2 regions of the Bradyrhizobium sp. USDA 4538 genome follow, and region 1 is predicted to be linked to the other one. Evidence: riboswitches for the same ligand, from Rfam matches in the RefSeq annotation. Region 1 holds a riboswitch; the other holds the start of a gene.
The links. A riboswitch is a leader RNA that binds a small molecule or an ion and turns the genes downstream of it on or off. The one in region 1 is predicted to bind glycine.
Positions count from the first base shown of each region.

Region 1 (4,690 bases):
GCAAGCAGCGGCGCGAAGATCGCCATCAGGATGATGAGGGCGAGGCTGATCGTCGCAACCGCGATGATCGGCGTCGACGTCAGGAAGCCGAACTTGACGCGGAACGGCCGGGTGACGGGAAGCGAGGATTCGGGAAGGGTTTCGATCGCCATTGCTCAGTACCGGATACGAGGATCGAGCAGGGTGTAGGCGAGGTCGATCAACAGATTGACCGCGACGTAGATACCCGACGTCAACAGGATCATCGCCTGGATCACCGGATAGTCGCGCGCCAGCACCGCATCGACGGTGAGGCGGCCGATGCCGGGAAGATTGAACACGCTCTCGGTGACGACGACGCCGGAGATCAGCAGCGCGAAGCCGGAACCGATCACCGTGATGACCGGCACGGCGGCGTTGCGCAGCGCATGGCGCAGCAGCACGCCGGTCTCGCCGATGCCCTTGGCCCGCGCCGTGCGCACGTAATCCTCGCCGAGCACATCGAGCATCGAGGCCCGCGTCATGCGTGCGATCAGCGCGACATAGATGAAGGAGAGTGTGCAGGTCGGCAGGATGAGGCGCTGGAAGAACGGACCGAAGCCGGCCGAGATGCTCTTGAAGCCCTGTACCGGAACCCAGCGCAGATCAATCGCAAAGATCTGGATCAGCACGTAGCCGATCACGAACACCGGCACCGAGAAGCCGAGCACCGAGAGCCCCATCACGAAGCGGTCGATCCAGGTGCCGTGCTTCCACGCCGCGATCACGCCGAGCGGCACCGCCACCAGGATCGAGAGGATGATGGTGGCCAGCGCGACCGAGATCGAGGGCTCGAGGCGCGGGACGATCATTTCGAGGATCGGCTTGTTCGAGATCAGGGAGACGCCGAGGTCGCCGTGCAGCAACTTGGCGATCCAGGTGTAGAACTGGATGTAGATCGGCTCGTTCAGACCAAGCGAGGTCCGAATGCGTTCGAGCTGTTCGGGCGTCGCGTTGTCGCCGGCGAGGATGGCGGCCGGGTCGCCCGGCGTCAGCCGCAGCAACAGGAACACGAACAGAGCCACCACGCCCATCACGGGAATGGCGGCGAGGATGCGGCGAAGCAGATATCCGAGCAAATTTGATCCGTTGGGTTGTGGTCGATGAAGTCCGCAGCGGGACCGTTGCACACCAGACCGTAGCACAGATGGTAGCAGACTCACGGTAGAACTTGAGCAAGTCCCATGCCATCGGTGCTGCGGATTTTGCGGTGCAGCTAATCAGTCCTGTTGGCCGCGATTATTCCTCCGGTGAAGTTCGAAGCAGTCCACTGGAAGGTGGATTGATTTCAGCTTTGCGCGCGTCGGCGGGCACATCGAGCCCGGCACCGAACGACGGCGCCATCGGCGGCGTGTCGAGGTCGCGCCAATCGTCGATCGCCTGGGCCACCATCTGCGCCGTCGCCGCCGACAGCGTCCAGCCGAGATGACCGTGGCCCGTATTGTAGAACACGCCCGGAATCCGTCCGGCGCGAACCACCGGCATCATGTTCGGCATCATCGGGCGCAGGCCCGCCCATGGCACGACTTTCGACGTATCGATCTCCGGGAAATGATGCCGCACCCAGTCCACCAGCGGTTGAATGCGATCGGCGCGAATGTCGCGGTTGAAGCCGTTGAACTCGGCGGTGCCGGCGACGCGGAAGCGGTCGGCGCCGAGCCGGCTGGTGACGATCTTCGCAGCTTCATCGAGCAGGCTGACGGTTGGGGCGGCATTCCGGCTTTGCGGCGCATCGAGCTGCACCGTGATCGAATAGCCCTTCACCGGATAGACATTGACGCGGTCGTTGAGCAGGCTGGCGAAGTGGCGGCTCGCCACGCCGGCGCAAATCACGATCCCGTCCGCCTGTAGCTGCTGTCGCGTCGCGACCGCAGCATCATGTGAAGCAGCTTCGTTCCAGCCGATGCGGAAGCCGTCATCGCCGTGTGCGATCGTGTCGACGTCGGCTTCATGGACGAAGCTCGCGCCACGGCGGATGCAGGCGTCGGCAAGCCCACGCGTGAATTTGTGAATATCGCCGGTCGCGTCGGACGGCGTGAAGAAGCCGCCATAGCAGGTTGTCTGCAGCGCGGGTTCGATGACGCGGATCTCGTCCGGGGTCACCGGCCGGCGGTCGAGCCCGCCTTGCTGCAGCAGCGTGTTGACCTTGAGGCCGGCTTCGAAGCCGGCCCTGTCGTGATAGACGTGCAGGATGCCGCGGCGTTCGAGATCGAAGGCGATGTTTTCGCGCTCTGCGATCGAGAACAGATGCTTGCGCGCTTCGATGGCGAGCTTCGTGGTCTCGATGGTGTTGCCGCGATAGCGCGTGATGTGGCCGACGAACTCGCTGATCCAGGAATATTTGTGCCAGCTCGGCTTCGGGTTCATCAGCAGCGGCGCGTCGCTTCTGAGCATCCAGCGCAGCCCCTTCAGGATGGTCGCAGCACTGTTCCAGACTTCGGCGTTGCTGGCGGAAAGCTGTCCGCCATTGGCGAACGAAGTTTCCATCGCGGCGTAGCGATGCCTGTCAAGGACAGTCACCTTGTAGCCGCGTTCAAGCAGGGCATAGGCCGTCGTTACGCCGGTGATGCCGGCGCCGATAATCGCGATGTGTGGCATGATGGTTGTCAGGCTCCCGTGGGTTAGAGTCGCCGAACCACCGGTCAAACCGGCATTCGGCGCCCCATCTGTCACGGTACCTGAGAGCTTGATCCGCATCGGGCTGTGGCCAGAAGCGAACTATCCCCTTCGGTGGACGTCATGGCCCTTGATGTGCGGCCATGTTCGTCTCTCTCCAGATCGTCCTGACGATACAGTCCTTTTGCCTGAGAGTTTCCGGGGCGGTTGCTCCGTCGGCGCCGAAGCCAACAACACGATTGTTGTCGCTTCGATCTCTCCCGCATCGTCGCGTTGGACGGCCGGACCGTAGGCGAAGCCTTAAAAATGGACAAGGCTAAATTTCGATCCGGCAGTGCCAACGTGTTGTGCAGTGCAATCGATGTCAGTCCAGCGTCGCCAGCAGTGCCGCCATCAGGCGGCCGCGTTCGGCGAGGCTATCGACCTCGATGTGCTCGTTGAGCGTATGTGCATCGGCGCCGCGAACGCCGAGGCCGTCGAGCGTGGGGATGCCCATCGCGCCGGTGAAGTTGCCGTCCGAGCCGCCGCCGGCGCTGCCGTGCGGCAGATCGAGACCCATCGCTGCCGCAAGGCCTTTTGCCTTTTCATAGAGCGCCATGGTGCCCGCATCGGGCTCCCACACCGGGCGGGTGACGCCGCGCGTCACCTTGAAGGTCACGTCGTTGGCGGTGCCCGACAGTGCCAGCATGCGCTCGACGCCGCGGTCGAGATCGGCCTGGCGCTTGGCCATGCTGAGCGCTTCGCCGGTGCAGGTCGTCGCGACGCAATTGACCCACTGGCCGCCATGCACGATGCCGACCGAGAAGGTGCAGTCCTCGGTGGTCATGCCGTCGATGGCGATGATCTGCCGCGCCATCTCGCGGATCGCGGAGCGGCCGGAAGACAGCGTCGCGCCGGCATGGCTGGGCTTGCCGGTGGCTTCCAGGTTGAAGCGCGCGATCGCGTAGCGGCCGGTGACGACGCCGTTGTTCGGACGGCCGGGCTCCGGCACCAGCACATATTTGTTGCGCGCGGCTTCCGCCTCGATGATGTCGCGCGTCGACGGCGTGCCGACCTCTTCGTCGGGGGTGAACAGCACGGTGATCGGCAGCGGGGTCGGGAAGGAGGCGCGCGCCAATTGCCTGATCGCCTCGATCGACAGGTAGTTGCCGCCCTTCATGTCGAAGATGCCCGGCCCGAAGCACTTGTTGCCTTCGCGCCGCCACTTCAGCTTCTCGATGGTGCCGACCGGGTGAACGGTGTCCAGATGGCCGGCGATCAGGATGCCGGGCTGGCCTTGTTTCGGATGGGGAAAACGGGCGCGGACGCAGCCCGCGAAGCCCTGGCGTCCGGCGATGCGCTCGATCGTCGCACCCATGATCGCCATCTCGCGGGCGGCGAGATCGAGCATGCGTTCGACCGCGGCGGCGTCCCAGGTCGGGCTTTCGCATTCCACCCAGCTGCGCAGGCCCTGCAGCATCGTTTCGGAATCAAAGGGGAGATTGGCGGGGTTCATCGTTGTTCTCTCTTGTTGTTCTGACGGCGCCGGCATCGCGCGCGCGTTACGAAAATCTCAGCCGACGATTTTGTAAAGCCAAAATCTGGCGCGCGGCCTCATTCGTTTGTGTACGTCCGATGCGACCTGAAACCGATTGACGCGCTTGGCGCTTGGTGCAAGTCTCGATTTCACAAGCCATACAGCATGTTAGTTCGCCTAAATAACGAACCACATGCATAACGAATAAGCCGGCTTTGACCAGTTACACGTCAGGAGAGATTGCATGTTCCCTATCTCGCGTTGGAAACACCGCACGCTAGCGGCCGCGTTGACGGCGCTCGCGCTGTCGTTCGCGCCGCAGGAATTGTCATTCGCGCCGCAGGCGATGGCCGCGGGCAAGACCATCACCGCGGTGATGCACTCGGATCTGCGCGTCATCGATCCGATCATGACCACGGCCTACATCACCCGCGATCATGGCTACATGATCTATGACACGCTGCTGGCGACGGATTCCAATTTCAAGATCCAGCCGCAGATGGCGGACTGGAAGGTTTCCGACGACAAGCTGACCTACAC
Region 1 covers NZ_JALJZE010000001.1:6,897,391-6,902,080, forward strand. Annotated here, with positions in the region: gene J2R78_RS31420 (ABC transporter permease) at 1-152, opposite strand, end outside; gene J2R78_RS31425 (ABC transporter permease) at 156-1,097, opposite strand; gene J2R78_RS31430 (D-amino acid dehydrogenase) at 1,258-2,616, opposite strand; glycine riboswitch at 2,683-2,797, opposite strand; glycine riboswitch at 2,801-2,907, opposite strand; gene J2R78_RS31435 (M20/M25/M40 family metallo-hydrolase) at 2,999-4,129, opposite strand; gene J2R78_RS31440 (ABC transporter substrate-binding protein) at 4,395-4,690, shown strand, end outside.

Region 2 (4,690 bases), 170 kb from region 1:
GCGCACCGCGCGAATCGACCGAGAGGCCGACGATGCGGCCGGGCAGCGAGCGCTTCAGCGTGTCGCGCACCGCCATGTAGGCGGCGTGCGGTCCGCCATACCCCGTCGGCACGCCGAACCGCTGCGCCGAACCGATCGCGATGTCGGCGCCGAGCTCGCCGGGCGAGGCGAGCAGCGTCAGCGACAGCAGGTCCGCCGCGACGATCGCAAGCGCGCCCTTGGCGCGCAGCGACGCGATCGCAGGCTTAAGGTCGCGTACCGCGCCCGATGTGCCCGGATATTGCAACAGCGCGCCGAGCACATCGGCGTTGTCGAGCTCGGTCAGGGGATCGCCGACCACCAGCGCCCAGCCCAGCGGCGCGGCGCGCGTGCGCATCACCGCCAGCGTCTGCGGATGCACCTCCTTGTCGACGAAGAACACCTTCGCCTTGACCTGCGAGTGGCGCTCGGCGAGCGCCATCGCTTCCGCCGCGGCGGTCGCCTCGTCGAGCAGCGAGGCGTTGGCGACGTCGAGCCCGGTGAGATCGCAGATCATGGTCTGGAAGTTGAACAGCGCCTCGAGCCGGCCCTGGCTGATCTCCGGCTGGTACGGCGTATAGGCGGTGTACCAGGCCGGGTTCTCCAGAATGTTGCGCTGGATCACCGCGGGCAGGATGGTGCCGGAATAGCCCTGGCCGATCAGCGAGGTGAACACCTGGTTCTGCGCGGCGAGCTCGCTCATATGCGCGAGCGCCTCGGTCTCGCTCAGCGCCCGGCCGAGATCGAGCGGCGCCTTCTGCCGGATCGACGCCGGCAGCGTCTCGTTCATCAGCGCCTGCAGGCTCGCGGCGCCGACCGTCTCCAGCATCGCGTTGACGTCGCGCGGCGACGGTCCGATGTGGCGGCGCACGAAATCGGTGGCGGCTTCGTTGATCGGCTTGAAGGGCGCGTTCATGACGTGATCCTCGGGGTGATCCTTTAGGCGGTGTGCGCGGCGTAGGCGGCCTCGTCCATCAGGCCGCCGAGCTCGCCCTTGTCGGCAATCTTCAGCTTGAAGAACCAGGCCTTGCCGCCGGCGTCGGAATTGACCAGCGCGGGCTCGGCGGCGAGCGCGTCGTTGACCTCGACCACCTCGCCGGCGATCGGCGCGTAGACGTCGGAAGCGGCCTTGACGGATTCGACGACAGCGGCGGCCTCGGCCTTCTTCAGGCTGCGGCCGACCTTGGGCAGTTCGACGAACACGACGTCGCCGAGCTGCGACTGCGCATAGTCGGTGATCCCGATCGTGGCGACGTCGCCCTCGATGCGGAGCCATTCGTGGTCGGACGTGTACAGCGTCGTCATGGGGTCGATCCTTTGGCGTTCAGCGTTTGTAGGTATTGGGGACGAAGGGCGTAGCGGCGACTTTCAGCGGCAGCCGCTGGCCGCGCACTTCGGCGAAAACGGTGGTGCCGACGGCGGAAAGGGCCGTGGGCAGGTAGCCCATCGCAACCGGCGCATTGAGGCTCGGGCCGAAGCCGCCCGAGGTCACCTTGCCGATCTGCTCGGTCGAGCCGGCATCGGCGAACAGCGCGGCGCCTTCGCGCACCGGTGCGCGGCCGTCAGGCTTCAGGCCGACCCGTCGGCGCGCAGCGCCATCTGCGAATTGCGCGAGAATTTTGTCGGCGCCTGGGAAGCCGCCGGCGCGGGCGCCGCCGCCGCGGCGAACCTTCTGCACCGACCATTCCAGCGCGCCTTCAACCGGCGTCGTCGTGGTGTCGATGTCGTGGCCATAGAGGCACAGCCCGGCTTCGAGCCGCAGGCTGTCGCGCGCGCCGAGCCCGATCGGCAACACGTCGGGATTGTCGAGCAGCGCGGTGACCAGGGCTTCCACCTTGTCCGCGGGCACCGAGATCTCAAAGCCGTCCTCGCCGGTATAGCCGGAGCGCGAGACGAAGCAGTCGACGTCGCCGCGGCGCGGACCGGCGTCCATGAATTTCATCGAACTGACATCCGCACAAAGATTCGCCAGCGCCGATTCGGCTTTCGGGCCCTGCAGCGCGATCAGCGCGCGGTCGGCCAGCGAGATGATCTCGCAGGCGTCGGAGAGATGCGCGCGGAGATGCGCCTCGTCCTCGGCCTTGCAGGCGGCGTTGACCACCAGGAACAGGTGATCGCCGAAATTCGCCACCATCAGGTCGTCGAGCAGGCCACCGTCATTGTTAGTGAATTGCGCGTAGCGCTGCCGTCCCGGCGCGATACCGACGATGTCCTGCGGCACCAGTTTTTCCAGCGCGAGCGCGGCATCCGCGACCTTGCCGGATTTGGCCCTCAGCACGAGCTGGCCCATGTGCGACACATCGAACAGGCCGGCTTCCTTGCGGGTGTGCAGGTGCTCCTTCAGCACGCCGGCCGCGTATTGCACCGGCATGTCATAGCCGGCGAACGGCACCATCTTGGCGCCGCGCGCAAGGTGCAGCGCGTGCAGCGGGGTCTGTTTCAGCGGGGAGGTTTCGCGCGCAAGCATCACAGGGCCCTCGCGGTTCCCGCCGGGGACCTATTTCCCCTTGAGAAACCTGCAGAAAGCCCCATCTGTCGCTGTGCCTGAGAGTATTATCCCGTCGGCGGACGCATCGGGGCGAACCCCAGCGTCTCTTTCCAGATGTCAGACGTCACGCGGTCCTTTTGCCTGAGAGTTTCCGGGGCGGTTGCTCCTTCGGCGCCGGCGGTAAGGCCGGTCTCTCCCGACGTGACTAGGTATAGGTAGGTAGAAAACACGGCGCCACCAAGACTGTCAACGCAGCTGCAGCAACTATCCAATGGGCTTTGTGCTGCCGCGGCAAGCCCATGATCCGCCTGCACAGTTTCTGGACACCGCAGCTGGCAATGTCTAAAAGCGTTCGGCCGGAAAATGACGCCTTTTTGCGGCTGGCCGGCCCCTTTTTCCGATTGGATGAACATGAGCAGCGTCAACGACATCAGGTCGACATTTCTGAACTTCTTCAAGGAGAACGGGCACGAGATCGTGGCCTCGTCGCCGCTGGTTCCGCGCAACGACCCGACCTTGATGTTCACCAATGCCGGCATGGTGCAGTTCAAGAACGTCTTCACCGGCGTCGAGAAGCGCGGCTACCAGCGCGCCACGACGTCGCAGAAGTGCGTGCGCGCCGGCGGCAAGCATAACGACCTCGACAATGTCGGCTACACCGCGCGCCATCTCACCTTCTTCGAGATGCTCGGCAACTTCTCGTTCGGCGATTACTTCAAGGAGCGCGCGATCGAGCTCGCCTGGAATCTGATCACCAAGGATTTCGGGCTGAAGAAGGACAAGCTGCTGGTCACCGTCTACCACACCGACGACGAGGCGGCCGGCTACTGGAAGAAGATCGCGGGCTTCTCGGACGACCGCATCATCCGCATCCCGACCTCGGACAATTTCTGGGCGATGGGCGACACCGGCCCGTGCGGACCGTGCTCCGAAATCTTCATCGACCGCGGCGAGCACATCTGGGGCGGCCCTCCGGGCAGCCCGGATGAGGATGGCGATCGCTTCCTCGAATTCTGGAACCTGGTGTTCATGCAGTACGAGCAGGTGACGAAGGAGGAGCGCGTAGCGCTGCCGCGTCCCTCGATCGACACCGGCATGGGGCTCGAGCGCATGGCCTGCATCCTGCAGGGCGTCGAGAGCGTGTTCGAGACCGATCTGTTCCGCAATCTGATCGATGCCGCCGCGTCTACCCTCGGGCACGGTCCGAACGAGCAGAACGTTGGGTCGTATCGGGTGATCGCGGACCATCTGCGCTCGTCCGCGTTCCTGATCACCGACGGCGTGCTGCCGTCGAACGAGGGCCGCGGCTACGTGCTGCGCCGGATCATGCGCCGCGCGATGCGCCATGCACAGCTCTTGGGCGCGAGCGAGCCGCTGATGCATCGCCTGGTCTGGGCGCTGGTCCGCGAGATGGGCCAGGCCTATCCGGATCTGGTCCGTGCGGAGAAGCTGATCGAGGAGACGCTGCGGCTGGAGGAGACGCGCTTCCGCAAGACGCTGGCGCGCGGCCTGTCGATCCTCGACGAGAAGAGCGCCGGCCTCAAGAAGGGCGACATGTTCGACGGCGACACCGCGTTCACGCTGTACGACACCTACGGCTTCCCGCTCGATCTGACGCAGGACGCGCTGAAGTCGCGCGGCATCAGCGTCGACCAGGCGTCGTTCACCGACGCGATGGAGCGGCAGCGCGTCAAGGCGCGTGCCTCGTGGGCGGGCTCGGGCGAGGCGGCGAGCGAGGCGATCTGGTTCCCGCTGCGCGAGAAGCTCGGTGCGACCGAATTCCTCGGCTACGAGACCGAGAGCGCGGAAGGCGCGGTGACGGCGCTGATCAAGGACGGCGCCGAGGTCGAGAGCCTGAAGGCCGGCGAGAGCGGCGCGATCGTGCTGAACCAGACCCCGTTCTACGGCGAGTCCGGCGGCCAGGTCGGCGACACCGGCGTGCTGACCGGGGAGGGCGTCAAGTTCCGCGTCACCGACACGCAGAAGAAGGCCGGCGATCTGTTCGTGCATCTCGGCACGGTGGAGCAGGGCACGCTCGGCGTCGGCACCACATTGCAGCTCGAGGTCGATCACACCAGGCGCTCGTCGATCCGCGCCAACCATTCGGCGACGCATCTGCTGCACGAGGCGCTGCGCCAGGTGCTCGGCGATCACATCGCGCAGCGCGGCTCGCTGGTCACGCCG
Region 2 covers NZ_JALJZE010000001.1:6,728,612-6,733,301, forward strand. Annotated here, with positions in the region: gene gcvP (aminomethyl-transferring glycine dehydrogenase) at 1-934, opposite strand, end outside; gene gcvH (glycine cleavage system protein GcvH) at 958-1,323, opposite strand; gene gcvT (glycine cleavage system aminomethyltransferase GcvT) at 1,343-2,485, opposite strand; glycine riboswitch at 2,627-2,715, opposite strand; gene alaS (alanine--tRNA ligase) at 2,918-4,690, shown strand, end outside.
Region 2: it holds a riboswitch for glycine, as region 1 does, so the genes downstream of both, gcvT (glycine cleavage system aminomethyltransferase GcvT) here and J2R78_RS31430 (D-amino acid dehydrogenase) in region 1, are expected to answer to the same signal.